4 regions of the Shewanella sp. 10N.286.45.A1 genome follow, and region 3 is predicted to be linked to each of the others. Evidence: predicted binding sites of a transcription regulator. Region 3 holds the regulator's gene; each other region holds the start of a gene.
What was found. The regulator sigma-54, encoded in region 3, starts transcription at its own class of promoters, with help from an activator protein. The targets are predictions, from matches to a motif close to GTTGGCACGNNNNTNGNNT.

Region 1 (7,994 bases), on a different contig from region 3:
AAGGATATGGTTGATGTAGCTGGTGCGATAACGGTTGATGGTCCAACACTGCTGATTGTTGGTGAGGTGGTCGCTATAGGCAAGGAGCTTGCTAACTGTATGAGCTCGCTTGACCTTGGTCAAATGGTTAACAACTTACCGCTTGAGCGTGCATATGGATAGTTACGCCACCAAAGCTAGATTAGTGAATATTACTGAATCTCATGAGTATAAACAGCTAATCAGAATCCTTGCTCGCGGAAAGAAGGGCTCTCGTTCGTTAAATTTTCTTGAAAGCTATCAACTCATTCGCGGTTTTTACGATAATTTTGGCAACGTGACTCAGCTAAGTGTGGCACTAATGTTGATGCGAGTTAAGGGGGAGAGTGCTGAAGAGGTTGCTGGCGCTGCTATTGCGTTAAAAACAACGATAGAGAGTAACTGGCAGCAGCTTGATGTCGATATTGACTGGCCTTGTTATGGCGCCAAGCGTGATCAATTACCCTACCTATTGCTTAGTGCCAAGTTACTGGCACAGCAAGGGTATCGTATTTTATTGCATGGGGATGACAAGGCGTTACCTCATCGGCAACATATTGCAAAATTCGTCGATGAATTAGGAATTAGTACTGTTTCAACTGCGGCGGAAGCTAATGTTGCGTTAAAGTCTGCTGGGATCTGCTATGTAAGTGCCGACAAGTTGTCGGCACTGGTTCACTCATTTAGCGTCATTCATCAAGAGCTTGGTCTAAGAAGCCTGTTTCAAAGCGCTATCCGCTGTATTAATCCGGCAAATGCCAGACTTAGTCTTAGATGCTATTTTCACGCGGGCTTAGATGATATTCACTTTAATGTGGCGCGCTTAATGGCCAAAAATGAGCCTAATCTGCATCAATCTAATGTCGCTATATTTAAGGGGTATCAAGGCGAGTGTGAATTAAACTCAAGAACCTCAACAACAATTAATATTTTTAGTCTAAGTGGCCAGCGTCAAATCGCTTTGCCTACCCAGCTTGACGGCTTGATTGGTCGCAAAGCAAATGCGATAGAGCTGTCTGCTCAATGGCTATCCTTGCTTTGGCATGAACTTTCCTTATCTGTTAACCATCATAGCGATGGTGCTCTAGATTCAGCGGAAGCCCACAGAGCAGAGGCTACCGTGATGACGAATGTGATGGCTGTTCTTATGCTGCTCGATTCCAGTATTCAAGTTGATGTGGCTAAAAGCATGGCTAAGACATTTTGGCAGCAGCGACACCAGAACGATTCAATAAATGGTGTTACAGATCTAAAAACACAAGCTCATTGTAAACCAGGGGCAGACCTTATTAGCTCAGGAGGCAAGGCATGCGCTTAGTGAGTTTGATTGAGGATACAGACAATCGCGGGTTGATTGACGCTGCCAAGCGTCATGATTTTGATTTAGTTAGCTTCACGTCAATATCACAGTTTGAGCGTTTCGAACTTAACAATGCCACGGATACCGTGCTTATGGTCGTTGACACTATCAGAGCCTCGCATTTGCAGTTTGTTGAACGATTGATGGCATTCGCACCTGCACCGTTAATTATCACAGCCACAAGTATCGAACCGTGGCAATTATCTACGTTGCTGCATTGTGGGCGGGTTACCTATGTACCGCAGCCATTTGATTATTCCCGTCTTGTAAAATTAATGGAGTTGGCACTCGTCCGTTTTAAAACGGCTAACCGTTTGCACAGTAAAGTTGCGGAACTTGAATGCCGGATCGAGGACGAAAAACGTATTCAACTGGCTAAGCGTGATTTACAGCAATCGGGCTTGTCCGAGCAAGAGGCCCATAAAGTTATTCAGAAAGTGTCTATGGATGGAGGTGTTCGTTTGCCTGATTGTGCAGCAGGTCTTGGAAAAATGGCGCAGGGTCGTTTTGCACATAAATAATCAGTTGCTAACCATATTGGTGCAAAAGATATGGCAGGGAGCTTTGAGGAAAGTAGCCTTTAGCGTTATCCTGGTTTAAAAGGTATTTAAATCAACGCTTTGAATGTATTTTGAGTGGAGGTGAATACTGGCACAATCTTCGCTACTTTTATGAGTAACTAAGCAGCGGTTTTTATTCGTTATTAATAGCAATTAACAATTTGAATTTTTGGCAAAGGCGCCATCTCCATTAGGGAGATTGGCGCCTTTTTGTTTGAAATAAATAGTATAAGACACAAAAGGGGCAAAGCATGAGAGTAGATAAACCCAAGTTAGTTATAGTGGGCAATGGCATGGTTGGTCACCATTTTGTGGAACAATTATGTGAGCAACAGCTTAATCGACATTATGACGTTACGGTTTTTGGTGCAGAGTGTTTGCCTGCATACGATAGGGTGCAACTATCGAAGTATTTCGAATCGAGTAGCGCCGATAGTCTTATGTTAGCAACGCAGGCTGATTATGCGGCGCAAGGTGTTGTTTTACATCTAGGGCAGCAGGTCAGCAATATTGACCAACATAATAAACAACTGACAGTGAATGGTGAGACAGTCTTTTATGACACGCTTGTTTTGGCAACAGGGTCTTTTCCTTTTGTACCGCCGATAAAGGGTAATGACCGTCGTGATTGTTTAGTTTATCGCACTATTGATGATCTGGAAGCTATTGAGCAAGCTGCAACGACGGCCAAGTCAGGTGTCGTTATTGGTGGTGGGTTACTGGGACTGGAAGCCGCTAATGCGCTGAGTGCATTAGGGCTCGATACTCACGTGGTTGAGTTTGCACCGCAATTGATGTCAGTGCAGTTGAACGACAAAGGTGGTGAACTATTAAGGCAGAAAATTGAAGCGTTAGGGCTTGGTGTGCATTTGAGCAAAGCAACACAAGAGATTGTTGATGGTGAGCGGGCGCAGCATCGACTTAATTTCAGTGATGGCAGTTGCTTAGAAACGGATTTGATTGTATTTTCCGCAGGGATCCGTCCTCAAGATGCATTAGCTAGAGAGAGTGGCATAAGTATTGGTGAACGCGGCGGTATTGTTATAGATGACTGCTGCCTTACATCCGCCAAGGATGTATACGCCATTGGAGAGTGTGCCCTTTGGCAACAACAGATCTTTGGCTTAGTCGCTCCTGGCTATCAAATGGCCAAAGTAGCAGTGTCTCAGATAGCCGAGCAGCTACTTGATAATTCATTAGTCTCGCCGGCTACAGAGGCGTTAAAGTTCACCGGTGCAGACATGAGCACTAAGTTAAAACTGCTTGGGGTTGATGTGGCATCTATTGGGGCAAGCCGTGGTTTTGATAATGCGCAATATGTTGAGCTCAGTGATGTTCAAGCTGGGGTTTATAAAAAGCTTTGGCTTGATGAAACTGGCGAGTACCTGCGAGGGGCTGTTCTGGTAGGCAATGTTGACGAATACAGCCATCTGCTTAGCCAATACTTGTCGGGAGAAGCGTTAGAAGAGCCGGCCGTCACATTGCTAATGGCTGATGATTCTGCGCCATTAGCGCTAAAAGACAGCGCCATTGTTTGTTCATGTCACCAAGTTACAAAAGCGGACATCGTTACACAAGTTGTTGCGGGAAATCACCAGCTAGCTGAGATAAAAAGTTGCACTAAAGCGGCATCAGGTTGTGGAGGTTGCGCCGCTGTTGTACAGCAGATCATTGATGAAACTATGCAGGCACAAGGACTAGAAACAGATTCAGGGATCTGCTGTCACTTTGAGCATGATCGCCAAGCACTGTTTCACCTATGCCAAGTAGAAAACATAAGTAACTTCGAGCAACTTTATCAGCTTCATGCCAAAGAGGGCTCTTCTGAATTAGCGCTAGGCTGTGATATTTGTAAACCTGTTGCCGCTTCTATTTTTGCTACCTTGGAAAATGAGTATGTGCTCAATGAAAAGCATGTAGCCCTGCAAGATAGTAATGATGCTTATTTAGGTAACCTGCAAAAGGACGGCAGCTATTCGGTGGTGCCGAGAGTTGCTGGTGGCGAGATCACCCCAGATAAACTGATCGCCATGGGCCAGATAGCCAAAAGATATGATCTATACACCAAAATTACAGGTGGCCAGCGTATCGATATGTTTGGTGCTGCGTTATCTGATTTGCCTGCGATCTGGTCTGAACTAATCGCTGAGGGATTTGAAACTGGGCATGCCTATGGTAAGTCGCTGCGTACGGTTAAATCTTGTGTGGGTAATACTTGGTGCCGTTACGGCGTGCAAGATTCTGTAGGCTTGGCGATTGCATTAGAAAACCGATACAAAGGCCTTCGGTCACCTCACAAGATAAAGTTTGCCGTTTCAGGCTGTACTCGAGAATGTGCTGAAGCGCAGAGTAAAGATATTGGCGTTATTGCAACAGAGAAGGGCTGGAATCTATTTGTTGGCGGTAATGGTGGGATGAGACCTAGACATGGCGATCTGTTTGCAACCGATCTCTCAACCGAACAACTTGTTAGTTATATTGACCGAATACTGATGTTCTACAGCAAAACAGCTGCGCGACTTCAGCGCACATCAGTGTGGCTTGAGTCTTTAGCTGGTGGGCTTGAATATTTGCAATCTGTCGTGGTTGAAGACTCTTTAGGCTTAGCTGATGAGTTAGAAAGCCAGATGCATAAAGTCGTTGTCAATTATCAATGCGAATGGAAAACCAGTTTGCAAGATGATGTGTTTTTGCAACGTTTCAGAGAATTTATCAACCCTAAAGAGGCACCTCTAATTGATACAAAACAGTATCAATATCAACGCTCACAAAAATTTCCTATCAGCTCTGAAGTCGAAACATTTAGTGCTGTTAATCACAAGCTATCGACACTAGGCGATATCGCAATTACGCAGTTGGATGAAGAGGAGGTATTGGTATGAATTGGGTAACTATTTGTGATGAACAAGCTTTACCGGCCAAAAGAGGCGTTGCTGCATGGGTTGCTGGTAAAGCGGTGGCGATTTTTCACCTTGGAGATGCAGGCATTTATGCCATTGATAACATCGATCCTGCAACGGGCGTAAGTGTGCTTTCACGGGGGCTACTTTGTGAATTTGACAATGAGCTATTTGTTGCGTCACCACTGCATAAACAGCACTACAGCTTAACGACAGGGCATTGCTTAGAAAATGAGGTGCTGAGTGTAGATGTTTATGAGGTTAAACGTGAGTCTGGCAAAGTATTAGCGCGATTACTCGCTTAAGGATGAGGGGGAAGGTATGAATAATAAAAAGACAGTACAGACAGGGTTTAATCTTTTTTCTTTTTCAGGAAAAATGAAGGTCATGCACCTGAGCTGGATGGCATTCTTTATCACTTTTATGGTTTGGTTTAATGCTGCGCCACTACTGAGCGTTATTGCAGACAGTATTGGTTTAAGCCAGTCGCAGTTAAAAACATTGCTTATTCTCAATGTAGCCCTAACTATCCCTGCGCGAGTATTGATAGGCATGGTAACGGATAAGTATGGGCCTCGGTTGGTGTACTCGTTATTGCTAGGCATTTGCTCCATTCCCTGTTTTATGTTTGCACTAGGGACAACGTTTGAACAGTTGGCGCTAGCGCGCTTCTTACTTGGATTTATTGGTGCTGGATTTGTAGTTGGCATTCGCATTGTGAGTGAATGGTTTCCTGCAAAAGAGTTAGGCACCGCTGAAGGGATATATGGTGGCTGGGGTAACTTCGGTTCGGCTGCTGCTGCCTTTACTCTACCTGCAGTTGCTCTTGCATTTGGTGGCGCTGATGGATGGCGCTATGCCATCGCATTAACGGGATTGCTGAGTTTAGCTTTTGCATTTATTTACTATTTTAATGTGACAGATACCCCAAAGGGGTCGACCTACTTTAAGCCCAAAAAGACAGGTGCACTTGAAGTGACCAGTAAAGGCGATTTTGTACTTTTACTGGTGATGAAATTACCTATGTACGCCACACTCGCATTGCTGGGTTGGAAACTATCTCCTGCGGGAGTGAGCATGTTTAGCCAACAAGTCGTTGACGGTATCTATGTGTTACTTTGCATCATATTAGTGATAGATATTTATCAAACTTACCAAGTTAACAAACAGGTATTTTCTGGCACAGTGCCTGAATTTGAACGTTATGAGTTTAAACAGGTAGCGGTACTGAACGTGTTGTATTTCTCTACATTTGGATCTGAGTTAGCTGTGGTGTCTATGTTGCCACTGTTTTTTGCTGAAACATTCGGTTTAGGCTTAGCTCAAGCTGGTTTAGTCGCGTCCTCTTATGCTTTCATGAACCTAATGTCTCGCCCTGGCGGCGGATGGTTGAGTGACCGTTTTGGTCGAAAATCCACATTGTTAATATTAACTGCAGGCTTGGCTATTGGCTATTTCGGCGTTGCACAGATTGATGCAAATTGGGCATTACCCCTAGCCGTTATTATGGTGATGGCGTGTTCCTTCTTTGTGCAAGGAGGTGAGGGGGCTGTATTTGCGGCAGTACCACTTATCAAACGTCGTTTAACTGGACAAATTGCTGGTATGACTGGCGCTTACGGTAATGTTGGAGCCGTGTTTTTCTTAACTGTTTACTCGATGGTTTCTACGCAAACTTTTTTCTATGTTATTGCAGTAAGCGCACTGTTCGGTTTTATCAGTGTGTTCTTAATGACCGAGCCTAAAGGTCATATTGCTGAGGTAAATGAAAATGGCGAAGTTACCTTGATCAGCGTTAATTAGTTAGGAGTTCGATGAGTATGAATTCAGAGGTTATTGCAGCTAATAATCTTGATGACAATCTGTCTTCATTGGCAACGAGTCATGATATCGAATGGCAAAAGACTAAATGCAATTTAGTTATTAAGGCTGGTCAGTATTCTGATAAAGGTGTTAAAACGGCCAATGAAGATGCCATTGGGATCCGAATTCCTAGCGGCTTAATGTTAACCACCAAAGGGGTTGTTGCTGCGATTAGCGATGGTGTGAGTACTGCGGAGGGAGGCGCAGCAGCTTCCGCTATTAGTGTGAGTAATTTTCTCGCCGACTATTACTCAACGCCTGATCTCTGGTCAGTACAAAAATCAAGTACTCAAGTATTAACAGCACTAAATCGTTGGCTTTATGGTTTGGGGCAAGATTATCGAGATGCTCGCAGAGGCTACGTCTGCACCTTAAGTGCATTGGTTTTCAAATCACGTCATTTGCACCTATTTCATATAGGGGATTCAAGAGTTTACCGCTACCGTAATGGTTCATTGGATAAGCTAAGCCACGATCACACCAGTATAGTTGCTAATAATCAGCGTTATCTTGCCCGAGCTTTGGGGTTAGATGTTAATGTTGAGGCGGACTATCGCATGTTAGCGCTAGAGAAGGGAGACTTTTACCTACTAACAACTGACGGTGTACACGATGTTGTAACTGACTTTGAATTAGAGCAGAAGTTAGCGCGATTTAATCAAACTCAACAGACTAGCAGTGCCAGCAAGCAGTTAACTGACGAAAAGTGTGATAGATTTTGCCATGAATTGGTCAATTCAGCCCTCAATTCTGGCTCCCAAGACAATGCGAGTTGTCAGTTACTATGTATTGACACCTTACCGGAGCAAACCATTGAAGAAGTGTATCAACATCTGTCTAACTTACCGTTTCCACCACCACTAAGTGTTGGCATGAAGCTCGATGGATATACAGTTGTAGATGTATTGCATCAAAGCCAAAGAAGCCAAGTCTATCTAGTCAAAAATCAGCAAGATGATTTATTGTGCATGAAAACACCTTCAGTTAACTATTTGGATGATGCGGCCTATATTGAACGATTTTTACTAGAAAGCTGGATTGGCAGACGAATTAATAGCCCTTATGTGGTTTCAATCGTAGAGTATGATAAACAGAAATCAGCACTATACTATTTAACAGAATATATTGACGGACAATTACTAAGCCAATGGATAAAGCATAACCCAACGCCTGATATACAGGAGGTGTTAGCTCTGTTAAAGCAGTTGGCGATAGGGGTAAGAGCGTTTCACCGTAAAGAAACTCTGCATCAAGATCTAAAGCCTGACAACCTGTTACTAACCAATGATGGGC
Region 2 (7,994 bases), on a different contig from region 3:
TATTTTACATTCTTACTTCAACTTGGCCAACAGCAGTGACTTTAGCATTCAATGTTTTTTGCGAATGAGTGTTTTTGATACGGATTTTGTCGCCCAGATTTCCATCGTGTAGGGCTTCGCCAACAGTCTTAATCTCAAAGTTTTCTGAGCGGGCGAATATGGAAACAGTATCTCCCTTACAAACAATGCAAAGGTGATTATTGAAAATAGGTTGCTGGGGCGCGACACGACGCTTCAATCGTGCACCTACCACTTGATCGACTTGGTCAAATTGTTGACCACGAAGTGTGGTTTGCTCTACATAGTCGATCTCTACATCACTGCTTGATAGCAGGTCGCCTGGACCTAAGGTAGATTTAGCCACCACCACCGGGTAAAGAATATCAACTCTCACCGATAAAAATATTTGCCACGGGTAACTTAAATCTGGGCTGTCGCAACTGATCTTTATCGTGTTGTTACGCCTGATAGCTCGGTCACTGGCAATTTCAGCTTTAATCGGCAAGTAGCAGCTCGGTAAGCTGACACGACTATCGAGGCTCTGAGGAGTGATATTTATCTTAGCTTTATCAGGGGCTTCGATTTTTTCTTCAACTGCGGCTATAGCTAATCGTGAAATGGTCGATATAGATGGTACGCTAGCAAGTTGATCTGTATTTGCAATAGCGGCGATGGGTACAAATAATACGGTTAAAAAGAGCCAAAAAATTATTTTCATAATGAATACACCAGCTTGATTCGCTAGAATGCACCTAAGTCGTGTTATTTTAGAATTTCTGTAGCGAACTCATTAAATCGTCGGGTGTCATAAAGTTGACTAAAATCGCAACGCTAAAATCAGATAATACAAGCTAAGCAAGTAGCATGCCTAAATGTAGGTGTTAATTATATTGATCAGTATCGGCAGCATCGATGCGCTAAATCAACGTAATAAGTGGTCACTCAACTAAATTGAATCTTTTAGATTTAATCGATAAAAATAAGTACAAGGCAAATTTTCATGTCGAACATTCTTGAATCAGTAAATAAGCGAACGCAATTGGTTGGGCAGAACCGACTAGAGTTGTTGTTATTTAAACTTAATGGACGTCAACGATTCGGCATTAACGTATTTAAGGTAAAAGAGGTGCTGCAATGCCCTCCATTAACCAGTTTACCTAGGCTCAATTCAAACGTACGTGGTATTGCTCATGTACGTGGTATGACAATTTCAGTGATCGATTTAAGCGCTGCCACAGGTGGTCGCCCAATTGAGAACATCGAAAACTGTTTCATTATCATCTCTGAGTACAACCGCAGTGTACAAGGCTTCCTGGTGAGTTCTGTTGAGCGTATTATCAATATGAACTGGGAAGCTATTATGCCGCCACCTCAAGGCGCTGGCCGCGGTTCTTACCTCACAGCAGTCACCGAGATAGAAAATGAATTAGTAGAGATCTTAGATGTTGAGAAGATCTTGGACGAAATCTCACCCGTTAATACCAATATCAGTAAAGAGCTTGATGATAAGCTGACCATTGATAGAGATCTGCACCATCACATCATGGTGATAGATGACTCATCGGTTGCCCGTAAGCAGATCATTCGTGCGTTAAGCTCGTTAGACTTGCAAATCGACACCGCTAAAGATGGTAAAGAGGCATTAGATAAGTTACGTGAAATAGCGGCAGAGTTAGATGATGTTTCAACAGAGATCCCGTTGATCATTTCAGATATTGAGATGCCAGAGATGGATGGTTACACATTGACGGCTGAAATACGTGATGACCCTAAATTGAGAAACATCAAAGTCGTGCTGCATACTTCGCTTAGTGGCGTGTTCAACCAAGCGATGGTTCAGAAAGTAGGCGCCAATGATTTTATCGCGAAATTTAATCCAGATGAACTAGCAGCGGCTGTAAACAAGCACTTAAGCTTATAATCCGCACTATTACAACGTTTCGTAGCCCCAAGGGAGCCAACTCCTGCTTGTGTTTCCTTGGGGGCTAATGTATAAACCTGCGATTGTTGTTAAGCTGCAGCTACTGCGCGGCTTTGTTTTATAGATATTTAGGATACTAGAGTGCCGAATAAATCACTTGCTGAAAACGAGTACCATCAATTCAGGCTATTTCTAGAGCAGCATAGCGGTATTGTGCTTGGAGAGAACAAGCAATATTTAGTGCGTAGCCGATTGGCACCACTAATGGGCAAATATAATTTGCCCTCTTTGTCGGATGTGGTAAAGCATTCGATGAAACCGACTGAGCGTCAACTTCGTACTGAAGTGATTGATGCGATGACCACCAATGAAACCTTATGGTTTCGCGACCGTTACCCCTTTGAGTTATTAGCAAATACTTTACTGCCAAACTACAGTCGACTGGGTCGGCCTATTAAAATTTGGTCGGCGGCATGTTCTTCGGGGCAGGAGCCGTACTCGTTAAGTATGACCATTCTAGAGCATCAGCAACGTCGCCCTGGCAAATTGCCTAGCGGTGCAAGCATTCTTGCGACAGATCTGTCTCCATCCATGTTAGAACGCTGTAAAAAAGCGGAATATGATAACTTAGCGTTAGGGCGAGGCTTGTCAGAGGAAAGGAAACGTCAGTTCTTTGATACTTTGCCTTCAGGCAACATGGCGATTAAGAATAATGTAAAGCAGTTGGTTAACTTTAGAGCGCACAACTTGCTTGAAAGTTATACCTTACTGGGCAAGTTTGACATCATTTTTTGCCGCAATGTGCTGATCTACTTTTCGCCAGAGGCAAAGCGGAAAATACTGCGGCAATTTGCTGCCGCATTGAACCCAAATGGCATTCTATTTCTAGGCGCCTCGGAGTCTATTGCTGGGTTATCTGAAGAGTTTGACATGATCCGCTGTAATCCAGGGATCTATTACCAAAAGCGCAGTTAAGTTATCGTATTTAGGGTGTTTCAACGGCGTTTAACGCAATTTTGACACCCCCTTATCTTGTAAAACCTTCCTTTTGACATCGCTGTATCGTAGATATACCTCTATTTTTACTTGTTTTAACTATTTTGGCACACCAATTGCTTTATTTCAGACACTGAGCTGAGGAGGCAATTTTATGGCGATTAGTTTTGATAAAGCATTAGGAGTTCATCAATACACTTTGGGCGTACGCTCCCAACGTGCAGAGGTCCTATCTTCAAATATTGCCAATGCCGACACACCAAACTATAAAGCACGTGATGTGGATTTTGCCAAAGCGATGAATTCTGCGCAGTCACGTCAATCGGGCTTAGCAATGGCTAAGAGCGATGGTAAACATTTTGATATGGCAGCGTTAACTCAGCAAAACGTCGCTTACCGTGTACCTAATCAACCCGATACGGGTGATGGCAATACCGTTGATATCCAACAAGAGCAATCAGCATTCATGCAAAATGCACTTGAGTATCAGATGTCCCTCGGTTTTCTTGACGGTAAGTTCTCTGGCATGAAAAAAGCAATTAGAGGCGATTAATTATGAGTTTATTTAATATATTTAACGTCGCAGGTTCAGGTATGTCTGCGCAATCAGTCAGGCTAAATACCACAGCCAGTAATATTGCTAATGCCGATGCCGTATCGAGCAGTGCTGGCGAAACTTACCGCGCTCGTCATCCTATTTTTGAAGCCGAAATGAGCAAAGCACAACAGCATCAAAGTGCATCACAGTCTGTGGCAGTTAAAGGTATTGTTGAAAGTGACTTACCTTTAAATAAAGAGTTTTCTCCCGGTCATCCAATGGCAGACACTGACGGCTTTATCTATAAGCCCAATGTCAACGTGATGGAGGAGATGGCTAACATGATCTCAGCCTCTCGCTCATATCAAATGAATGTACAGGTTACTGATGCAGCGAAATCGATGCTTCAGCAAACTCTTAGAATTGGCAAGTAACTCAGTGAAAGCTGGAGGTAAATTTTGAGCCTGATTAATCCGCTCAATAACACGCAATCGGCAACGGCTCAGCCACAACAGGCAGGAGCTGTTACGCCGCAAGCATCGCAAGCGACGACCCAAAGTAGCGCGTCGACAGAGCAGACATCTACAACCGGTAACCCGTTTTTAGATAGCCTTCGTTTGCCGGCAGAAAACTCAATACCTGAGCCTAATAGTCAGGAGCTATCTCAAGAAGATTTCTTCTCGTTATTGAGTCAACAGTTGTCGATGCAAGATCCGTTTAAACCGGTCGATAATGACCAAATGATCCAGCAAATGGCATCATTCTCAACCGTTGACGGGATCAGTAAACTTAACGAAGAGATTGTTAACCTCAATGCATTAACTACCTCGAGCCAAGCGCTGCAGGCGTCGGGACTTGTAGGTCAAAAAGTGCTTATCCCATCAGACACAGGCTATGTGTCTGCTGATGAACCCAACATTAAAGCCATTGTTAGTACTCCAGAGACGATTAAGGACCTAACGGTTCGCGTCGAAGATGAAACTGGCCAACTTATTTCAACCTTTACCGTTGATGGTAGTGCCGGCGGTAACGTCGATATCACCTGGGATGGTATGGGGAAAAATGGTGAACCGGTGGCAGAAGGCAGCTATACCCTTAAAGTAACGGGTAACGTTGACGGTAAAAGTGAAGAGCTCCCCGTTTCAACCTACGCACATGTGACCAGCGTATCATTAGGTACTGCTGCAACGGGTGCCATTTTGAACTTACGTGGTGTGGGTGGCATTAAGATTAGTGATGTATTAGCGGTATCAGAATCGTAAACGTCTGACAGATATTAATAGTAGCGGCGAGTTTAGCCTCTGCTAAAACGAATTGAACAAGGATTGAGGTGAACTATGTCATTTAACATTGCTTTGAGCGGTATATCGTCTGCGCAAAAAGATCTAAATACAACGGCAAACAATATCGCTAACGTAAACACTACTGGCTTTAAAGAATCTCGTGCTGAATTTGCCGATGTTTACGCCAGCTCTATTTTCGCCAATAGTAAAACAACCGTTGGTGGTGGTGTGGCAACCAGCCAAGTGGCGCAGCAGTTCCATCAAGGTAGTTTACAGTTTACCAATAACTCGCTTGATATGGCGATTAACGGTGGTGGCTTCTTTGTGACCTCTTCTGAAGTCGGTTCTCAAGACCACTCATTTACCCGTGCAGGCGCATTCAAGTTTGACTCGAACAATTATATGGTCGACTCAGCAGGTAATTTCCTACAAACCTTCCCGGTTGATAAAGATGGCAACTCAACCTCTGTCAGTTTGACAACGACTCAACCAGTACAAATTCCTGATACTGCAGGTAGTCCGGTTAAAACGGATAATATTGGTTTGCAGATGAACCTTAATGCGGGCGATAAAACCTTTGACCCAGCTAATTTCGATCCCGATGACCCAGATACATTCAATAACTCAACATCAGTAACCATGTACGACTCGCTTGGTGAGCCGCATGTGATGACGACTTACTTTGTTCGCCCTCCTAATGCTGCGCATACTGGTGAGAGTAACTGGGTTGCGTTCTACGCTGTTGACGGTAAAAAAGTTAATGTTGACCCTGCAGCCGGAACCTATGATGTTGATACGAGCGGTGATGGTTTGGTCGATGGCACCAAAAATGCTGAAACTGCTGGTGGTTGGAAAGGTGCTGCAGTTTCATTTAATGATACGGGTGCATACACTGGCAGTAACCCAGCGACAATTCAAACTGAGCAGCTAGGGGTAGGCGGCGCCAATGTTCTAGGTCCTGGCGCTGATGGTTCGCAAACCTTGACCTTGAACTTTAATAACCCGACGCAATATGCCTCACCTTTTGAAGTCACTGAATTGACCCAAGATGGTACTACCGTCGGGCGATTAACTAACGTTGAAGTGGGCGCTGATGGCCTGATTAACGCCAGTTACAGTAACGGTTCTACCGTGCCATTAGCGCGCGTAGCATTGGTTCGTTTTGCTAATGAGCAGGGGTTATCACAAGCAGGTAACACCTCATGGAAAGCGAGCCTTGATTCGGGTCCTGCATTAGCAGGTGAAGCTAACAGTGGTACCTTTGGTAGTATTCGTTCATCGGCACTTGAACAATCAAACGTGGACTTAACCACTGAACTTGTTGATTTGATCTCGGCGCAACGTAACTTCCAAGCTAACTCTCGTACACTGGAAGTCAATAATACGTTGCAACAAACGGTATTGCAGATCCGTTAATTTATCAAACCTCTAGCCGCTTTAGCGGCGGTAGAGTAAAACACGTTGCCGCAGCGGCAACGTGTTTCCTCTCTCTTCTCATCGTTCACTGCTCTATTCGTAAACCCTTCTTTCTATACTTAATTTGTAAATCCAATTTCTGGCACGATGCTTGCTAATTAATACGTTAGACGGAAGTTTGACGGAGCATTACGTGGACAAGTTACTCTATGTCGCTATGAGCGGCGCAAAGCAGAATATGAATTCGTTGGCCATTAGCGCCAACAATTTGGCAAACGCAAATACTGATGGATTTAAAGCTGATCTCGCACAAGCGCGTTCAATGCAAGCCTTCGGTGAAGGATTGCCAACACGTGTATTTGCTATGACAGAGAGCCCGTCAGCTGACTTTACCAATGGTCCGATAAAGACCACGGGTCGAGATTTAGATATTGCCGTAAAGGGCGATGGTTGGATTGCAGTGCAAGCCGATGATGGCGGCGAAGCTTATACCCGTTCAGGTAGCTTGAGTTTCGATACTACAGGCGTATTGCGTAACGATAAAGGTACCCCATTAATGGGTGACAATGGACCTATTGTGTTGCCGCTTCCAATCGAAAAAATTGAAATATCTCAAGATGGCATTATCTCTGTTCGTCCAACAGGGGCAACCGCTGAGGTAATTGAAGAGGTTGGCCGTATTAAATTGGTCAACCCAGGTAATGAAAACTTAATGCGCGGCAAAGATGGACTGTTTCGTCAAATGTCGGGTGAACCCGCACCAGCTGACCTTTCCGTTGGTCTACTGAGTGGGGCCGTTGAAGGCAGTAACGTTAATGCTGTACACGAGATGGTATCGATGATTGACATACAACGTCAGTTTGAGATGCAAGTCAAAATGATGAAAACAGCTGAAGAAACAGATAAAGCATCTGCTTCATTAATGCGCATTAGCTAGGAGATAGAATATGCATCCCGCTTTATGGATAAGTAAGACTGGTTTAGACGCTCAGCAGACTGATATTTCTGTTATTTCAAATAATGTGGCTAACGCCAGCACTGTTGGCTTTAAAAAGAGCCGTGCAGTATTTGAAGATCTCCTCTATCAAAACGTTAACCAAGCGGGTGGGGTGAGTGCATCAAATACCAAGCTGCCAAACGGTTTGAATATTGGCGCGGGTACTCAAGTGGTTGCAACGCAAAAAGTCTTTACTCAAGGCAACATGCTAACCACTGACAATTCGCTTGATTTGATGGTTGAAGGTCCAGGCTTTTTTGAAGTGCAAATGCCAGATGGCACCGCTGCATATACTCGTACTGGTCAGTTTAGCCTTGATGATACCGGCCAAATTGTGACCCCAGGTTCTGGCTACGTAGTGCAACCAGCCATCACGATTCCAGATGATGCCACCAGTATTACTGTGTCTGCAGAGGGTGAGGTGTCAGTTAAAACACCGGGTAATGCTGAAAACCAAGTGGTTGGACAGTTAGCGATGTCAGACTTTATTAACCCAGCAGGTCTAGATCCAATGGGGCAAAACCTCTATATGGAAACGGGCGCAAGTGGCACGCCTATACAAGGCACTGCATCACTTGACGGCATGGGCGCAATTCGCCAAGGGGCACTTGAAACCTCGAATGTAAATGTTACCGAAGAGCTGGTTAACTTGATTGAAAGCCAACGCATTTACGAGATGAATTCAAAGGTTATTTCAGCAGTCGATCAGATGCTGTCGTATGTGAATCAGAATTTATAGCATTAGTGCAGTATTCGCATTTTTTCACAGGTTTTGGCATTCGATTTGCCCGTAATATTAAGAGACTATTTATGAATCGTTATTGGATTTTACTCGTTATTGCT
Region 3 (7,994 bases):
TAATGTTTTGGCGGCAGAAGCATTGAAAGTCATGGAAGAGAAAAATATTAACGGTCTTATCGTCATCAATTCAAAGCAACAACCCGTCGGCGCATTGAACATGCTCGATATGGTTAAAGCAGGAGTTATTTAATATGTCTAAGCAAGGATTTTACGGACCAATCAGTGATGACGTTTGGCAAGCAGCCAGCAAGATCAAACTACTGATCTGTGATGTCGATGGCGTATTTTCAGACGGTTTGGTTTACATGAGCAATGCCGGAGAGGAACTTAAGACTTTCCATACCCGCGACGGTTACGGTGTGCGTTCAGTCCTATCTAGTGGTATCAACGTGGCTATTATTACCGGCCGAAAATCACAAATTGTCACAGACAGAATGACAGCCCTCGGCGTCACTCACATCTACCAAGGCGTCGATAATAAGCTCGATCCTTACCAAGAATTGCTAGCGCTTTACGATGTACGTCCTGATGAAGTCGCCTATATCGGAGATGATATGGTTGATCTTCCCGTTATGAAGGAGGTGGGCCTATCTGTATGCGTAGCTGATGGCCACCCATACGTTAAGCAGCATGCTTTGATGACGACCCACATTAAAGGCGGCCATGGTGCACTGCGCGAATTAACAGATCTACTGCTGCTTAGCCAAGACAAGTTTGAGTCAGCTCATGGGATGAGCATATGAATCGCGTCACCCTAGCGATAATCGCCTTATTTGGTACAGCACTGATCCTCTATTGGCAGGTGCAGTCAAAAAAAGGCGATCAAACGTTAGACGTCGATGCAAGCGAGCGGCCCAATTACATCATCGATGACCTACGCAGCACAGAGTACAATGAAGCAGGGTTTGTAAATAGTAAGGTCACAGCCAAGCATATGGAACACTATGAAGATGCCAGTATGACTTACTTCACAGAGCCAGTGTATTTAATCTATCCCGATGATGGCCAAGCACAATGGCGCTTAAGAGCAACGAAAGGCAGCCATAACAATTTAACCGGTAAGGTCTCATTACAAAACAATGTTATTATTGACTCTATTAGCCCTGAAGAGCCGATTCAAACATTATCGACATCTTATTTAGAGCTAGACTTGGATACCATGATAATGACCTCTGATGAAATTATTCACGTCACCGGCAATGAGTTTGTTATTCAAGGTACAGGTCTTTATGCTGACCTTAATGCTCAAAGTGTAAAACTGATCAGCGAAGTCGAAGGGATCTACGATGCTAAATAAGCTGTTCAAAAAAACCAATATACTCACTCGTACTGTCACACTAATGGCCGAGTAGAAGGAAGTTATGAAATACAATCAATCCATACTTGCAGGTCTATTGTGTCTGCTTAGCATTAGCAGCTATGCCGCTGTCGATGACCTTAAGCAAGAGGTCAAAATTGCCGCTGCAAGCCAAGAAGCTGATATCAAAAACAATCAGGTTATCTTTTTTGGCCCTGTAGAGGTGACTCAAGGCTCAATTAAAATGAAAGCTGATGAATTGCGGGTTTTCTCTAAAGAAGCGAACTCAGGGAAAACCCTAGTCGCTACGGGTAAGCCAGCAACATACACCCAAGTCATGGAAGATGGTCGCCCCGCAACGGCAAGCGCCAAAGAGATCCGTTACGAACTCGCGACCAGAACCTTAACCTTGCTAGGTGATGCTACACTCGAGCAAGAGGGTAGCCAGGTCACAGGTAACCGCATTAAGTACAATATTGGTTTACAGCAACTTATTGCAGAAAGCACCGGCCAAGGCAATGACCGAGTGATTACTATCATTCAGCCTGAAGCCTACCAAGAAGAGACTCCTGAAACCCCAGCGGAACCGATAGAAAAGCAGGAGCAGCAATGATCCAAAAAACGCTAACCGCACGCAACTTAGCTAAGAGTTATAAAAATCGAGCTGTTGTTCAAGACGTGAGTTTAACGGTAAAAACAGGGCAAATTGTCGGTCTATTAGGTCCAAATGGAGCAGGTAAAACTACAACTTTCTATATGGTTGTGGGGTTAGTACAGAGCGACAAGGGGCAGATCTTTATTGATGAAGATGACTTAACCTTAGATCCGATGCACCTTAGGGCTCGAAAAGGTATTGGCTACCTGCCCCAAGAAGCGAGTATTTTTAGAAAACTTTCGGTCCGTGACAACATCATGGCAGTACTGCAGACTCGCAGCGATATTGATAATGAGCAGCGTGAAGCGCAGCTAGAAAGTTTACTTGAAGAGTTTCATATTACTCACATACGAGATAGCCAAGGTATGGCACTATCTGGTGGTGAACGTCGCCGAGTTGAAATTGCACGAGCGCTAGCAGCCAACCCAAAATTTATTTTGCTTGATGAACCTTTTGCAGGTGTCGATCCTATTTCGGTCATCGACATTAAAAAAATCATTGAACAGCTAAAAAGTCGCGGCCTAGGTGTGCTTATTACTGACCACAACGTTCGTGAAACATTAGACGTATGTGAACATGCATATATCGTAAGTCACGGAAATCTCATTGCAGAAGGCACGCCTGCCGAAATCTTAGACAACCAGCAGGTTAGAGCAGTGTACTTAGGTGAACAATTCAGGCTATAGTTAATCAACAACATGAGCGTTTAAAGCGCGACACTAGTTAAGTATACTAATATAATCATAGTGTTGGGCCTTTACGCTCTCTTCGCCAAATTAACGAGCTTCAACGTTTAATTACAGTGTAGGGAATAGCGGTAAGATGAAAGCGTCACTTCAGCTCAAAATGGGTCAGCAGCTAACCATGACTCCACAGTTACAGCAGGCAATCCGCTTACTGCAACTGTCCTCTTTAGAGCTGCAGCAAGAGATCCAGCAAGCATTAGAGTCTAATCCCCTACTAGAATTAGATGAAGAGCAATCTGACGGCGAACCTGTCAGCAACGAAGATCGCACCACCAGCGAATCCGATAACTACTCAGAATCAGATAGCGATAACGATTACAGCGCCAGCGCCGAAGTCGATCCCCAGCAAGATAGCGCCGCAGTAGAAACCTCTGATGCATTAACTCAAGACTCAATGCCAGATGAACTGCCGATGGATACCACCTGGGATGAAGTTTATACCGTCTCATCAAATGCAAGTTCCGGCGGGATGCGTGATGACGATATGCCATTCCAAGGAGAAACCAGCGAAGGCTTGTATGAGCACCTTGAGTGGCAAAAGAACTTAACACCATTTTCTGATAACGACCTGGCTATCGCCACCGCAATTATTGATGCTATTGACGAACGTGGTTACCTCACTCAAAACTGTGAAGACATTCTTGAGGCGATGGGCGATCCAGAGATAGAAATTGATGAAGTTGAAGCCGTGCTCAAACGCGTACAGCATTTCGACCCTATAGGTGTAGCCGCTCGCGACTTAAGCGAATGTCTCTTAATCCAACTGGCTCAATATGCGACGACTACGCCACATATTGATAATGCTCGCCTACTCATCAAAGACTATTTAGATTTGATTGCAGGGCGCGATTTTAGACAGTTAATGCGTAAAACTAAGCTTAAAGAAGATGAGCTACGTGAAGCCATTAGCTTGATCCAAACTCTCAACCCAAGACCAGGGCTGGCAGTCACCCGCAGCAAAGATGAATACGTTATTCCCGATGTCTCTGTGGCCAAAAAGAAAGGCCGCTGGGTGGTTGAGCTAAACCCAGATTACATGCCTAAAATTAATGTTAATCAACATTACGCATCAATGGCCCGCAGCACTAAAAGCCAAGCCGATGGCCAGTTTATCCGCGGTCATTTGCAGGAAGCTAAGTGGTTTATCAAAAGTTTAGAAAGTCGTAATGAAACCTTATTAAAGGTCAGTAACTGCATCGTTAAATTCCAACAAGGCTTCTTTGAATATGGTGATGAAGCCATGAAGCCAATGGTATTAAACGATATTGCAGAAGCTGTTGAGATGCATGAGTCCACCATCTCAAGGGTTACCACTCAAAAGTATATGCATACCCCAAGAGGTATTTTCGAATTAAAGTATTTCTTCTCTAGTCATGTCGGAACCGACGACGGTGGAGAGTGCTCATCTACAGCTATTAGAGCGTTTATTAAGAAGTTAGTCGCTGCTGAAAACCAAAAGAAACCATTAAGCGATAGCAAAATGGCGCAACTTTTGGCAGAACAAGGGATTAAAGTTGCTCGTCGTACTATCGCGAAATACCGTGAAGCAATGCTGATCCCGCCCTCAAACCAACGTAAGAGTTTATAACTCAAAATTAGGCACTTGGAGGAATTTTCTATGCAAATTAACCTTACTGGACATCACATCGAGATCACTGCATCGCTGCGTGGCTATGTAGAAGAAAAGTTTACAAAGCTTGAACGTCATTTCGATCAGATCAATAATGTCCACGTCATTTTGAACGTAGAAAAAATGCAGCAGATTGCCGAGGCAAGAATCCACCTTAAAAAAGGGGAAGTTTTTGCCACTTCGGAAAATGCGGACATGTATGCCGCAATCGACTCCCTGATCGATAAATTAGATCGTCAGGTTATTAAACACAAAGAGAAGCTGACCAAACACTAACGATGGAACTATGTACCATCCTGCAGCCGGAGTGCACCACCTGTGCCACTCCGGGCAGTAAGAAAAAAGTACTGGAATTAATCAGCGACATTGCCGCTGTCCAGTACCCTACTCTATCTTCACAAGAGATATTCGAGAGCCTTTTAGCTCGCGAAAAAATGGGTAGCACAGGTATAGGCAACGGTATCGCAATCCCGCATGGACGATTGACTAATATTGACCATCCATTGGGCATATTAATCAAATGCGAAACACCGATCTCTTTTGACTCGATAGATAAGCAGCCGGTCGATATATTGTTTGCACTTTTGGTTCCTGCAGAGCAATGTGAGCAACACTTAGCCACTTTGTCTTCAATGGCTGAAAAGCTTAACGATAAAGCTATCGTTAAGCAGTTGAGAAAAAGCACCAGTGAATCAGAGCTGTACGATTTGATCACTCAATAGCTAATTTAGTCAGGTCTTTAAATAACCTTATGTTATACAACTAGGTTATTTAAAGACCTGAGTATATATGACAGCAATATTATTTATTATCTCCTTCTTGCCTAAGCTCTTGCTTTCACCAACAAAAAAGTTAATCTATACCATAGTACATCTTGTAAACATATATAAAACACTCATTCTAACTTCTATCAGGTAGTCAAAAGATGAAACTCGTTTTAGTCTCTGGTCGTTCTGGTTCTGGAAAATCCGTTCTTTTAAGAATGCTAGAAGATCTCGGCTATTATTGTGTCGATAATCTTCCGTTGCCGATGATGGGAACACTGCTAGAGCAGCTAACGGGTAATTCAGAGTTCGTCGCTATTAGTGTCGATATTCGCAATATGCCAGAGAAAGAGACAGAGCTAGAAAAGCACCTAACCAATCTACCTGAAGGTGTCGAGTTACTCAGCTTCTTCCTAAACTCAAGCGATGAAGTATTGCTTAAACGCTACAACGAAACCCGCCGACTTCATCCACTGTCTCATTCCAATATATCATTGAAAGAAGCCATTCAACTTGAAGGCCGACAGCTAGAACCATTGGCCAAAATAGTCGACCACTATATCGATACTTCAAGCCTCAACATCTACGATCTTAACGATCAAGTTCGTGAGATTTTATTGGGTAATGTTGATAAAGAGCTGATGATCAAGTTTGAGTCGTTTGGGTTTAAACATGGTATGCCAACAGAAGCCGACTTTATGTTCGACGTCAGATTCCTGCCTAATCCGCATTGGGAACCCGAGCTAAGACCAATGACAGGGCTTGATAAACCAGTACAAGACTTTCTCAATCAACGCCCGTTAGTGAATAAATTTATCTGGCAGATAGAGAATCTACTCCGTACATGGCTACCCGATCTAGAACGTAATAATCGCAGTTACCTGACTATTGCGATTGGCTGTACCGGAGGCCAGCATCGCTCTGTGTATGTAACGGAAAGGCTTGCCGAGCACTTTAAAGATGGACGACATAAAGTGACCACTAGCCACCGCGAGTTAAAAAATGCCAACAATTGAACGGCAAGTAACCATATGTAATAAGCTTGGCCTTCATGCTAGAGCTGCTACTAAACTGGTGGTGTTAGCCTCTGAATTTGATGCTGAAATAACAATAATCCAAGGCGAAAAACAAGCATCAGCTGTAAGTGTACTAGGCTTACTAATGTTAGAGACTGGAATGGGTAAATCCATAAAGTTAGTTGCAACAGGAGCAGATGCAGAGCTAGCATTAGAGGCTATATGCCATTTAATCAATGCCAAATTTGACGAAGACAGCTAGCCCTCTTTTCCTGTAAAATTTATCCTTTATACCTCTGACGCAAATCCAATTAATTCAGTGAGCGATTTCTTGAGGCGATTGGTATTACTTACGTTATTATATGCGCCTTTTACACGAGCCTGAGAGGGATCCATGCCGATTGAAGTCTTAGATAATGAAACAACAGATCAACGCCTCAATCAGCTCAATAAAGCATTGGGTAGCGGGATGTTCGTTCATGTCCGCAATATGTTGCAGGACATGGCAGCTACTGATATCGCCTTTATCCTCGAATCTTCGCCGCCACGAACTCGTCAAGTGCTCTGGCAATTGATTGACCAAGAACATACGGGTGAAATTCTCGACGAGCTGGGCGAAGAGCTAAAAGATAGTCTGATCAGTCAAATGAGTCCTGAGCGAGTTGCTAAAGCAGCCCAAAGCATGGACACCGATGACTTAGCCTATATTTTGAGAAGCTTACCTGACAGCGTCTTCAATGAGGTGCTGCAGTCGATGAGCACTCAAGATAGGGTCAGGGTTGAGCAAGCACTCTCCTACCCCGATGATACCGCCGGTAGTATCATGAATACCGATACGGTGACCTTAAGACCTGACGTCAATATCGACGTGATACTGCGCTATTTAAGAATTCGCGGCGAACTACCAGACGCAACCGATATGCTATACGTGGTCGATAAGCATGATCGTGTACTTGGTGGTGTCCGTATTGCCGATCTACTGACATGTAACCCCGATTCATCTATTAGGGATATCATGGCAGCTGATGTCGAACCGATTCCCGTAGGGATGTCAGACAGTGAAGTCGCACAGCTATTCGAACGTCATGACTGGGTATCTGCACCTGTTGTTGATGATGACAACAAGTTGCTCGGTCGTATCACCATTGATGACGTGGTTGACGTTATTCGAGAAGATGCCGAACACTCAATGATGGGTATGGCGGGTATGGATGATGATACCGATACCTTTGGCCCCGTACTAAAAAGTACTTTTCGCCGTTCATTATGGTTAACCGTTAATTTATTTGCTGCGCTACTCGCCGCCTCTGTTAGCAATATGTTTGAAGGCACACTAGAGCAGTTCGCTACCATCGCGATTTTGATGACGATTGTCCCCAGCATGGGCGGCGTAGCAGGTAACCAAACCTTAGCGTTGGTTATTCGTGGTATTGCTTTGGGTCAAATTGGTCAAAGTAACTCCCGTTGGCTTATCGGCAAAGAGCTCGCTATTGGCTTCCTCAACGGCTTACTGTGGTCAGTTTTGGTTTGTGCCGCAGTTTGGGCATGGAAAGGCGATATAACACTAGGAGCAACCATTGGCGGCGCTATGTTGATTAACATGACGGTTGCAGGGCTAGCCGGTGCCAGTATTCCACTTATTCTCAAAAGAATGAATATCGATCCTGCGCTAGCAGGCGGTATGGTGCTAACCACAGTGACCGACGTGATAGGCCTGTTTGCCTTCTTAGGCTTAGCCACAGTGTTTCTACTAAATTGAAACCTGTTGGTTGAATCATACAAATAGCCGCCTTTATCGGCGGCTATTTTCGTAAGGTCATACCAAGAAAGTCCTACAACTTTAGCGGCGCACTAAAACCATAATCAGCTAAAATACTCTGGCCATTTTCAGACAGTACAAACATCGCCAACTTCCAAGCATCCGGCTTGGCCGCTTTTAATAC
Region 4 (7,745 bases), on a different contig from region 3:
CGGGCGCAACTACAATTACTATAAAGACCTACGACAGCGAAACCGCGTTGCATGTTGATGTGATTGATAACGGCAAGGGATTAGATAGCGACATGCAGCAACAAGTGCTTGAACCTTTCTTTACCACTAAAGCGCAGGGAACAGGGCTCGGATTAGCGGTTGTGCAGTCAGTGGTTAATAACCATGGCGGCATGATGCAGTTTAGCTGCCATGTTGGTAAAGGCTGCACCGCTGCGCTTAAATTCCCACTGGCGAAACCACAAGTTATCACTGATACAGTGGTTGGAGCGTAGAGCATGTCTGAAGGAAGATTACTGTTAGTTGAAGATGATGCTTCATTAAGAGAGGCATTATTAGATACCTTAATGTTGGCACAATATGATTGCGTTGATGTCGAGTCGGCTGAAGCGGGTATTTTAGCGCTTAAAAATGACCGCTTTGACATGGTGATAAGCGATGTGCAAATGGAGGGGATTGGCGGCCTTGGGCTACTCAATTACCTGCAACAGTACCATCCCAAAGTACCGATGCTATTGATGACGGCTTACGCGACCATAGATAACGCAGTCAATGCAATGAAACTGGGTGCGGTAGATTATTTAGCTAAACCATTCTCACCAGAAGTACTGCTTAATCAAGTATCGCGCTATCTACCTGCAAAATCGATAGAAGGCAGTCCTGTTGTTGCTGATGAAAAGAGTCTAGCACTGTTATCTTTAGCGCAGCGAGTTGCTGTATCTGATGCGTCGGTGATGATCATGGGCCCAAGTGGTAGTGGTAAAGAGGTATTAGCTCGCTATATACATCAACACAGTCAGCGTGCGACAGAGCCATTTGTAGCTATTAACTGTGCGGCAATTCCAGAAAATATGCTGGAAGCGACTTTGTTTGGCTACGAGAAAGGGGCGTTTACCGGCGCATATCAAGCTTGCCCCGGAAAGTTTGAGCAGGCACAAGGCGGTACGTTACTGCTGGATGAAATTTCTGAGATGGAAGTGGGTCTGCAAGCTAAGTTACTGCGCGTGCTTCAAGAGCGTGAAGTTGAGCGTTTAGGCGGACGCAAAACCATTAAATTGAATGTGCGGGTACTAGCAACCTCTAACCGAGATCTAAAAGCGATGGCTGAGGCTGGCGAATTCAGAGAAGACCTTTACTATCGAATTAATGTTTTCCCGCTGACATGGCCTGCGCTGAATCAGCGTCCAGCTGATATTTTACCTTTGGCAAGACACTTAATTAGTCGCCATGCAACGGCGATGAACAGAACTGAAGTCCCTGAGTTGGCAGAATGTGCTTCCCGGCGACTATTGACACACCGCTGGCCTGGTAACGTTCGAGAACTTGATAATGTGGTGCAGCGAGCACTTATATTGAGTGTCGGGACTGAAATCACCATTGCTGACATTATTATCGATTCTTGCGATATCTCATTAACTGCGGAGGTTAACTCGGTAGAAGAGGAGACTAAGAGCAATGAGCTTGACGGCTTAGGGAATGAACTTAAAGCGCAAGAACATGTGATCATTTTGGAGACTCTGAGCCAGTGCAACGGCAGTCGTAAAGAGGTTGCTGAAAAACTGGGGATCAGCGCGCGTACTTTGCGCTATAAAATGGCTAAAATGCGTGACTCTGGGATTGAAATACCGGCTTAAGCGCTAACAAGGACTAATACGCAGTCTGCTATTTGAGTGTTCTCAGCCTTACTAGCAAAGAGCAGTAACAGTAGAAGAGTCAGGTTTTTGCTGTTGCTTTCTCCATAATGAGTCGCTGCTGTAAACGTAGGTCGGCATTTATACCGTCGCTTTGCTTTGCCGTTATGGCCTGAAGCTAAATCCACTACTTCAAACCTTATTAATACCTTTCTATAAACTGGCACGATTTCTGCTTTATCTAGTTCAATTAAGATTTTCGTCAAGAAAACGACATTGGGAGATAGTTATGCAAATCGGCGCTAATTCTTTACTGCAAGAGATGCAGTCACTTAACGGTCAAATCGGTACTCAAGGCACTCAAACAAGTGTTGCCCGCCAAGTGAACAACACTTCAGGCGCTGATTTTGGTCAACTTCTCTCTCAAGCTGTTGGAAATGTGAGCGAACTTCAGTCAAATGCATCTAATTTGGCCACTCGCCTTGATATGGGCGATACCACAGTGACATTATCTGATACGGTTATCGCGCGTGAAAAATCGAGCGTTGCTTTTGAAGCAACCGTGCAAGTAAGAAATAAGCTCGTAGAAGCTTATAAAGACATTATGAGTATGCCTGTTTAGGCCTTAACTACTAACAGCAGGTAGCAATTGTGAGTACAGAAATGGTCGTAGGAACAGGTTCAAATGTCGCTGCTGCAGGGCAGTCTGGTGGCGTTCAAGAAGAACATAAGCCAGGTGTGATGGGATCGATTGGCAATATCGACATGTTACGCCAAGTGACCATGATATTAGCCTTGGCTATCTGTTTAGCATTAGCTGTTTTTGTGATGATTTGGGCACAAGAGCCTGAATACCGTCCTTTAGGACAAATGAGTACGCAAGAGATGGTTCAAGTACTCGATGAACTCGATAAAAATAAAATTAAATACCAGATCCAAGGTGATGTGGTAAAAGTCCCTGAAGATAAATATCAAGATGTAAAAATGATGCTAAGCCGTGCTGGTTTAGATCAAGCTGCTGCCAATGATGACTATTTAAGTAAAGACAGTGGTTTTGGTGTTAGCCAGCGTATGGAGCAAGCTCGCCTTAAACACAGCCAGGAACAGAACCTTGCTCGTGCTATTGAAGAGCTTAAAAGTGTTAGCCGCGCCAAAGTTATCTTAGCCTTGCCAAAAGAGAACGTTTTTGCTCGCAATCGCTCTAAGCCAAGCGCAACCGTTGTTGTTAACACTCGCCGTGGTGGTCTTGGTCAAGAAGAGGTCGATTCGATAGTCGATATCGTTGCGTCAGCGGTTCACAACCTAGAGCCAAATAAAGTCACCGTCACCGATTCAAATGGTCGCCTATTAAATTCAGGTAGCCAAGATGGCGTGTCAGCCATTGCGCGACGTGAACTGGAAATTGTTCAACAAAAAGAGTCTGAATATCGTAACAAGGTCGAGTCAATTTTGATGCCGATTCTAGGGCCAGAAAACTTTACCTCGCAAGTAGACGTTAGCATGGACTTTACAGCCGTAGAGCAAACCGCTAAGCGTTATAATCCCGACTTACCGGCACTGCGCAGTGAGATGGTTGTTGAGAATAACTCTAACGGCGGAACCACTGGTGGGATCCCCGGGGCATTGTCTAATCAGCCTCCGATGAATTCAGATATTCCACAAGAGGTGGGTACAGAAACAACGTCTGTTAGCAGTGGTAGTAGCCACAAAGAAGCCACGCGAAACTTTGAGCTTGATACCACTATCAGTCACACTCGCCAGCAAATAGGTACATTAAGACGTGTCAGCGTCTCTGTTGCTGTCGATTTTAAAAATGCGCCTGCTGCTGAAGATGGTAGTGTTTCGCGCGTCCCTCGCACTGAGCAAGAGCTGGCAAACATTCGCCGTTTACTCGAAGGTGCCGTTGGTTTTAACACCCAGCGCGGTGACATGATTGAAGTTGTTACCGTGCCGTTTATGGATCAGTTAATAGAAGATGCGCCAGCACCAGAAATGTGGGAACAACCTTGGTTTTGGCGTGCAGTAAAATTAGGCTTAGGTACCTTAGTTGCATTAGCGATAGTGATGTTTATTATCAGTCCAATGCTAAAGCGTATTGTCTACCCTGATAGCGCCAAGCTGCCAGAAGAGCCAAAGGTGGGCGATGAACTGGCTGAGATAGAAGATCAATATGCTGCTGATACATTAGGCATGTTAGAGCGCCCTGAAGCTGAATACAGCTATGCCGATGACGGTTCGATTTTAATTCCCGACTTGCATAAAGACGATGACATGATTAAAGCCATCCGCGCGATTGTCGCGAATGAACCTGAACTATCGACGCAAGTCGTGAAAAATTGGTTAATTGAAGATGACAAATAATACTCCCGTAGAGGGGCAAGCAGTAGCACCTGCACCAGGGTTTAAGCCAGAAGATTTAAATGGTATTGAAAAAACAGCCATATTGTTGCTGAGCCTGAGCGAAAGTGATGCGGCTTCTATATTGAAACACCTAGAGCCCAAACAGGTGCAGAAGGTCGGCATGGCGATGGCGGCAATGCAGGACTTCGGCCAAGAAAAGGTCATCGGAGTGCATAAGCTGTTTTTGGACGATATTCAAAAATACTCTTCTATCGGTTTCAACAGTGAAGAATTCGTTCGTAAGGCATTGACTGCTGCACTAGGTGAAGACAAAGCGGGCAACTTGATTGAACAGATCATTATGGGCAGTGGAGCTAAAGGCCTCGACTCCCTAAAGTGGATGGATGCACGCCAAGTTGCAACTATCATTCAAAACGAACATCCGCAGATCCAAACCATTGTTTTATCATATTTAGAGCCGGATCAAGCCGCAGAAATATTTGCGCAATTCCCTGAAAATACACGCTTAGATCTCATGATGCGAATCGCTAACCTTGAAGAGGTGCAACCCGCAGCACTTCAAGAGCTTAACGATATCATGGAGAAACAGTTTGCTGGTCAAGGCGGCGCGCAAGCAGCGAAGATGGGTGGCCTAAAAGCGGCTGCAAATATCATGAACTATCTCGATACGGGCGTTGAAAGCCATCTTATGGAAACCATGCGTGAGTCTGATGAAGAGATGGCGCAACAGATCCAAGATCTTATGTTCGTGTTTGAGAACTTAAGTGATGTCGACGACATGGGCATTCAAGTGCTGCTTAGAGAGGTGCAGCAAGATGTACTGATGAAGGCACTAAAAGGCACTGATGATCAACTCAAAGAGAAGCTCCTTGGTAACATGTCTAAACGCGCGGCCGAATTGCTGCGAGATGATTTAGAAGCGATGGGGCCGATTAGGATCAGTGAAGTTGAAGTGGCACAAAAAGAGATCTTATCGATTGCACGTCGTCTAAGCGAAAGCGGTGAGCTGATGCTTGGCGGTGGCAGTGGTGAAGAGTTCTTATAATGGCTGACTCAAAAGAGCCTAAAGGGGCGACGGTTAATACCACCGATGAGTTTGGTCACTGGGATCTGCCCGATATTAGCCAAGCAGTAGATACTTCATCATTGAATATGTTTGGTCGACATGGCTCAAGTATCGACATTGAGGATGATGGCGAAGCTGAAGCTATTTTACCGCCGACATTGACCGAGATTGAAGATATCCGCGCCGATGCTGAACGAGAAGGCTTTGTTCAAGGGCAAGAGGCCGGTCATGCTGAAGGGCTTGAAAAAGGTCGTTTGGCTGGGTTAGAACAGGGTCATAGCGAAGGTTTTGAACAAGGAAAAGAGCAGGGGCATGAAGCTGGTCTCCAAGCTGCTGCGGAGATGTTACAACGCTTTGAGGCATTACTTGAGCAATTCGAGCAACCGTTGAGCATACTCGATACCGAAATTGAGAAAGAGTTACTATCTACCTCTATGAGTCTTGCAAAGGCCGTTATTGGCCACGAGCTTAGAACACACCCTGAACATATATTAAGTGCGCTGCGCCAAGGTGTTGACTCGCTGCCGATTAAACAGCAACAAGTGAATATCAGAGTGACGCCAGATGACGAAGCATTGATTAGCGGGCTCTATAGTGCAGCGCAATTAGAAAAAAACCGCTGGGATATCGAAGCCGATCCAAGCTTATCCGCTGGTGACTGTATTATTAGTAGCGGGCGCAGTCATATCGATATGACGGTCGATACTCGTATTCAACATGTCTTTTTTGAGTTAGAAAAAACTCAGCAAGATCTACTGCAGCAAAAAGAGCAGCAAGAGGAAGCGCTACTTAATCACAGAGCGAGTAAGCAAGTTGCTGTTGAGAGTGCAGAGTCTAATTCCGCTCCAGCAATGGAGACACAACAAGAACAGCAAACTCAAGAACCCGTCCCAGTCGCCGAAGGTGAACATGCCAACACGCCAACACCGACTGCGCAGTAAGCTTGCGCAGCACCACAGCAAGGTGACCCCTTTTGTGGCCGAAGCCAGCGGACAGCTAGTTCGTGTGGTGGGTTTAACGCTAGAAGCTACCGGTTGCCGCGCTTCAGTAGGCAGTCTTTGCTCGATAGAAACCATGTCTGGTGAGCTTGTGGCGGAGGTGATTGGTTTCGACGACGAGCTGTTGTACTTGATGCCAATTGAAGAACTTAGCGGCGTGCTGCCTGGTGCAAAAGTCACTCCACTTGGGCAACAGTCAGGCTTAAGTGTCGGACTGGCATTACTAGGCCGAGTACTTGATGGTAGTGGCTTGCCGATTGATGGCTTAGGCAACCTGCAAACCGATCAAAAAGCACCGACTCACGCTCCCGCAATAAACCCGTTAGCAAGACGCGCAATTAGCGAACCACTTGATGTGGGTGTGCGTGCCATTAACTCAATGCTGACAGTAGGTAAAGGTCAGCGAATGGGGCTATTTGCTGGTTCTGGTGTGGGTAAAAGTGTGCTGTTAGGCATGATGACCCGAGGCACAACCGCCGACATCATTGTGGTGGGGTTAGTGGGTGAGCGTGGCCGCGAAGTCAAAGAGTTCATCGAAGAGATTTTAGGGCCTGAAGGCCGTGCACGCTCAGTTGTTGTTGCCGCGCCGGCAGATACCTCGCCATTAATGCGCTTACGTGCCTGTGAAACATCAACACGGATCGCAGAGTATTTTCGCGACATGGGATACAGCGTACTGCTACTGATGGATAGTTTAACCCGTTACGCTCAGGCGCAGCGCGAAATAGCGTTGGCGGTCGGTGAACCACCTGCCACTAAAGGCTATCCGCCTTCAGTTTTTGCCAAACTGCCTAAACTGGTGGAAAGAGCCGGCAATGGTGGTGGTAAACAGGGCTCGATTACTGCTTTTTACACGGTGCTGACAGAGGGCGACGATCTACAAGATCCTATTGCCGATGCATCACGAGCAATCCTTGACGGCCATATTGTCCTTTCTCGTTCGTTGGCCGATTCCGGTCACTACCCAGCGATAGATATCGAAGCGTCGATTAGTCGTGTCGCGCCTATGGTGATAACCACAGAGCACTTAGAGGCGATGCGCCGAGTAAAGCAAGTTTATTCGCTTTATCAGCAGAATAAAGATTTGATCTCTATTGGCGCTTATACCCAGGGTAGCGATCCTCGAATTGATAATGCAATTCGCCTGCAGCCCGCTATGAATGCCTTTTTACGTCAAACGATGAAAGATGCTATTACCTTTGACAGTAGTACGCTTATGTTGAGTCAGTTGGGCGCGCAATGCCAGGTTTAGAATTGAGCAGAATCAATGAGTAATAGATAAATGGCCAAAGCTGATCCACTTTTTACTGTACTTAAATTAAACCAAGAAGCCGAAGAGCAAGCTTCACTGCAACTGCGTGCGGCTCAGTTAGAGTTACAGCGCAGACAAAGCCAGCTAAAGGCGTTGCAAGACTATCGTTTAGATTACATGAAACAGATGGAGCAGCAGCAAGGTAAAAATATCAGCGCGAGTTACTATCATCAGTTTCATCAATTCGTGCGTCAGGTGGACGATGCCATCGTCCAGCAAGTCAATTCGGTTCAAGAAGCACACACCCAACAACAACATCGACAAACTCATTGGCAAGAGAAACAACAAAAGCGTAAAGCTGTAGAGCTGCTATTGGCGAATAAAGCTGAAAAAGCCCAGCTTGCTGAACAACGCAGAGA

Region 1: a site for sigma-54 is predicted at 2,026-2,044, ahead of nirB (nitrite reductase large subunit NirB). Genes of this name have one in related genera too.
Region 2: a site for sigma-54 is predicted at 3,021-3,039, ahead of flgB (flagellar basal body rod protein FlgB). Genes of this name have one in related genera too.
Region 4: a site for sigma-54 is predicted at 1,869-1,887, ahead of fliE (flagellar hook-basal body complex protein FliE). Genes of this name have one in related genera too.

The regions. Positions count from the first base shown of each region.
Region 1 is NZ_JBFRMK010000143.1:13,316-21,309, reverse strand. Features, by position in the region: gene cobA (uroporphyrinogen-III C-methyltransferase) at 1-162, shown strand, start outside; gene AB4238_RS11785 (glycosyl transferase) at 155-1,336, shown strand; gene AB4238_RS11780 (ANTAR domain-containing response regulator) at 1,327-1,899, shown strand; gene nirB (nitrite reductase large subunit NirB) at 2,190-4,820, shown strand; gene nirD (nitrite reductase small subunit NirD) at 4,817-5,143, shown strand; gene AB4238_RS11765 (NarK family nitrate/nitrite MFS transporter) at 5,160-6,641, shown strand; gene AB4238_RS11760 (protein kinase domain-containing protein) at 6,653-7,994, shown strand, end outside.
Region 2 is NZ_JBFRMK010000126.1:14,714-22,707, reverse strand. Features, by position in the region: gene flgA (flagellar basal body P-ring formation chaperone FlgA) at 5-718, opposite strand; gene AB4238_RS10600 (chemotaxis protein CheV) at 1,001-1,921, shown strand; gene AB4238_RS10595 (protein-glutamate O-methyltransferase CheR) at 2,063-2,896, shown strand; gene flgB (flagellar basal body rod protein FlgB) at 3,072-3,470, shown strand; gene flgC (flagellar basal body rod protein FlgC) at 3,473-3,889, shown strand; gene flgD (flagellar hook assembly protein FlgD) at 3,914-4,717, shown strand; gene flgE (flagellar hook protein FlgE) at 4,793-6,154, shown strand; gene flgF (flagellar basal-body rod protein FlgF) at 6,348-7,091, shown strand; gene flgG (flagellar basal-body rod protein FlgG) at 7,102-7,890, shown strand; gene flgH (flagellar basal body L-ring protein FlgH) at 7,962-7,994, shown strand, end outside.
Region 3 is NZ_JBFRMK010000044.1:4,896-12,889, reverse strand. Features, by position in the region: gene AB4238_RS03960 (KpsF/GutQ family sugar-phosphate isomerase) at 1-133, shown strand, start outside; gene kdsC (3-deoxy-manno-octulosonate-8-phosphatase KdsC) at 135-686, shown strand; gene lptC (LPS export ABC transporter periplasmic protein LptC) at 683-1,240, shown strand; gene lptA (lipopolysaccharide transport periplasmic protein LptA) at 1,305-1,853, shown strand; gene lptB (LPS export ABC transporter ATP-binding protein) at 1,850-2,581, shown strand; gene AB4238_RS03935 (RNA polymerase factor sigma-54) at 2,718-4,229, shown strand; gene hpf (ribosome hibernation promoting factor) at 4,260-4,547, shown strand; gene ptsN (PTS IIA-like nitrogen regulatory protein PtsN) at 4,550-4,993, shown strand; gene rapZ (RNase adapter RapZ) at 5,197-6,051, shown strand; gene AB4238_RS03915 (HPr family phosphocarrier protein) at 6,038-6,313, shown strand; gene mgtE (magnesium transporter) at 6,446-7,810, shown strand; gene AB4238_RS03905 (molybdate ABC transporter substrate-binding protein) at 7,884-7,994, opposite strand, start outside.
Region 4 is NZ_JBFRMK010000275.1:87-7,831, reverse strand. Features, by position in the region: gene AB4238_RS18450 (PAS domain-containing sensor histidine kinase) at 1-293, shown strand, start outside; gene AB4238_RS18445 (sigma-54-dependent transcriptional regulator) at 297-1,652, shown strand; gene fliE (flagellar hook-basal body complex protein FliE) at 1,939-2,271, shown strand; gene fliF (flagellar basal-body MS-ring/collar protein FliF) at 2,313-4,010, shown strand; gene fliG (flagellar motor switch protein FliG) at 4,000-5,055, shown strand; gene fliH (flagellar assembly protein FliH) at 5,055-6,017, shown strand; gene fliI (flagellar protein export ATPase FliI) at 5,986-7,326, shown strand; gene fliJ (flagellar export protein FliJ) at 7,357-7,745, shown strand, end outside.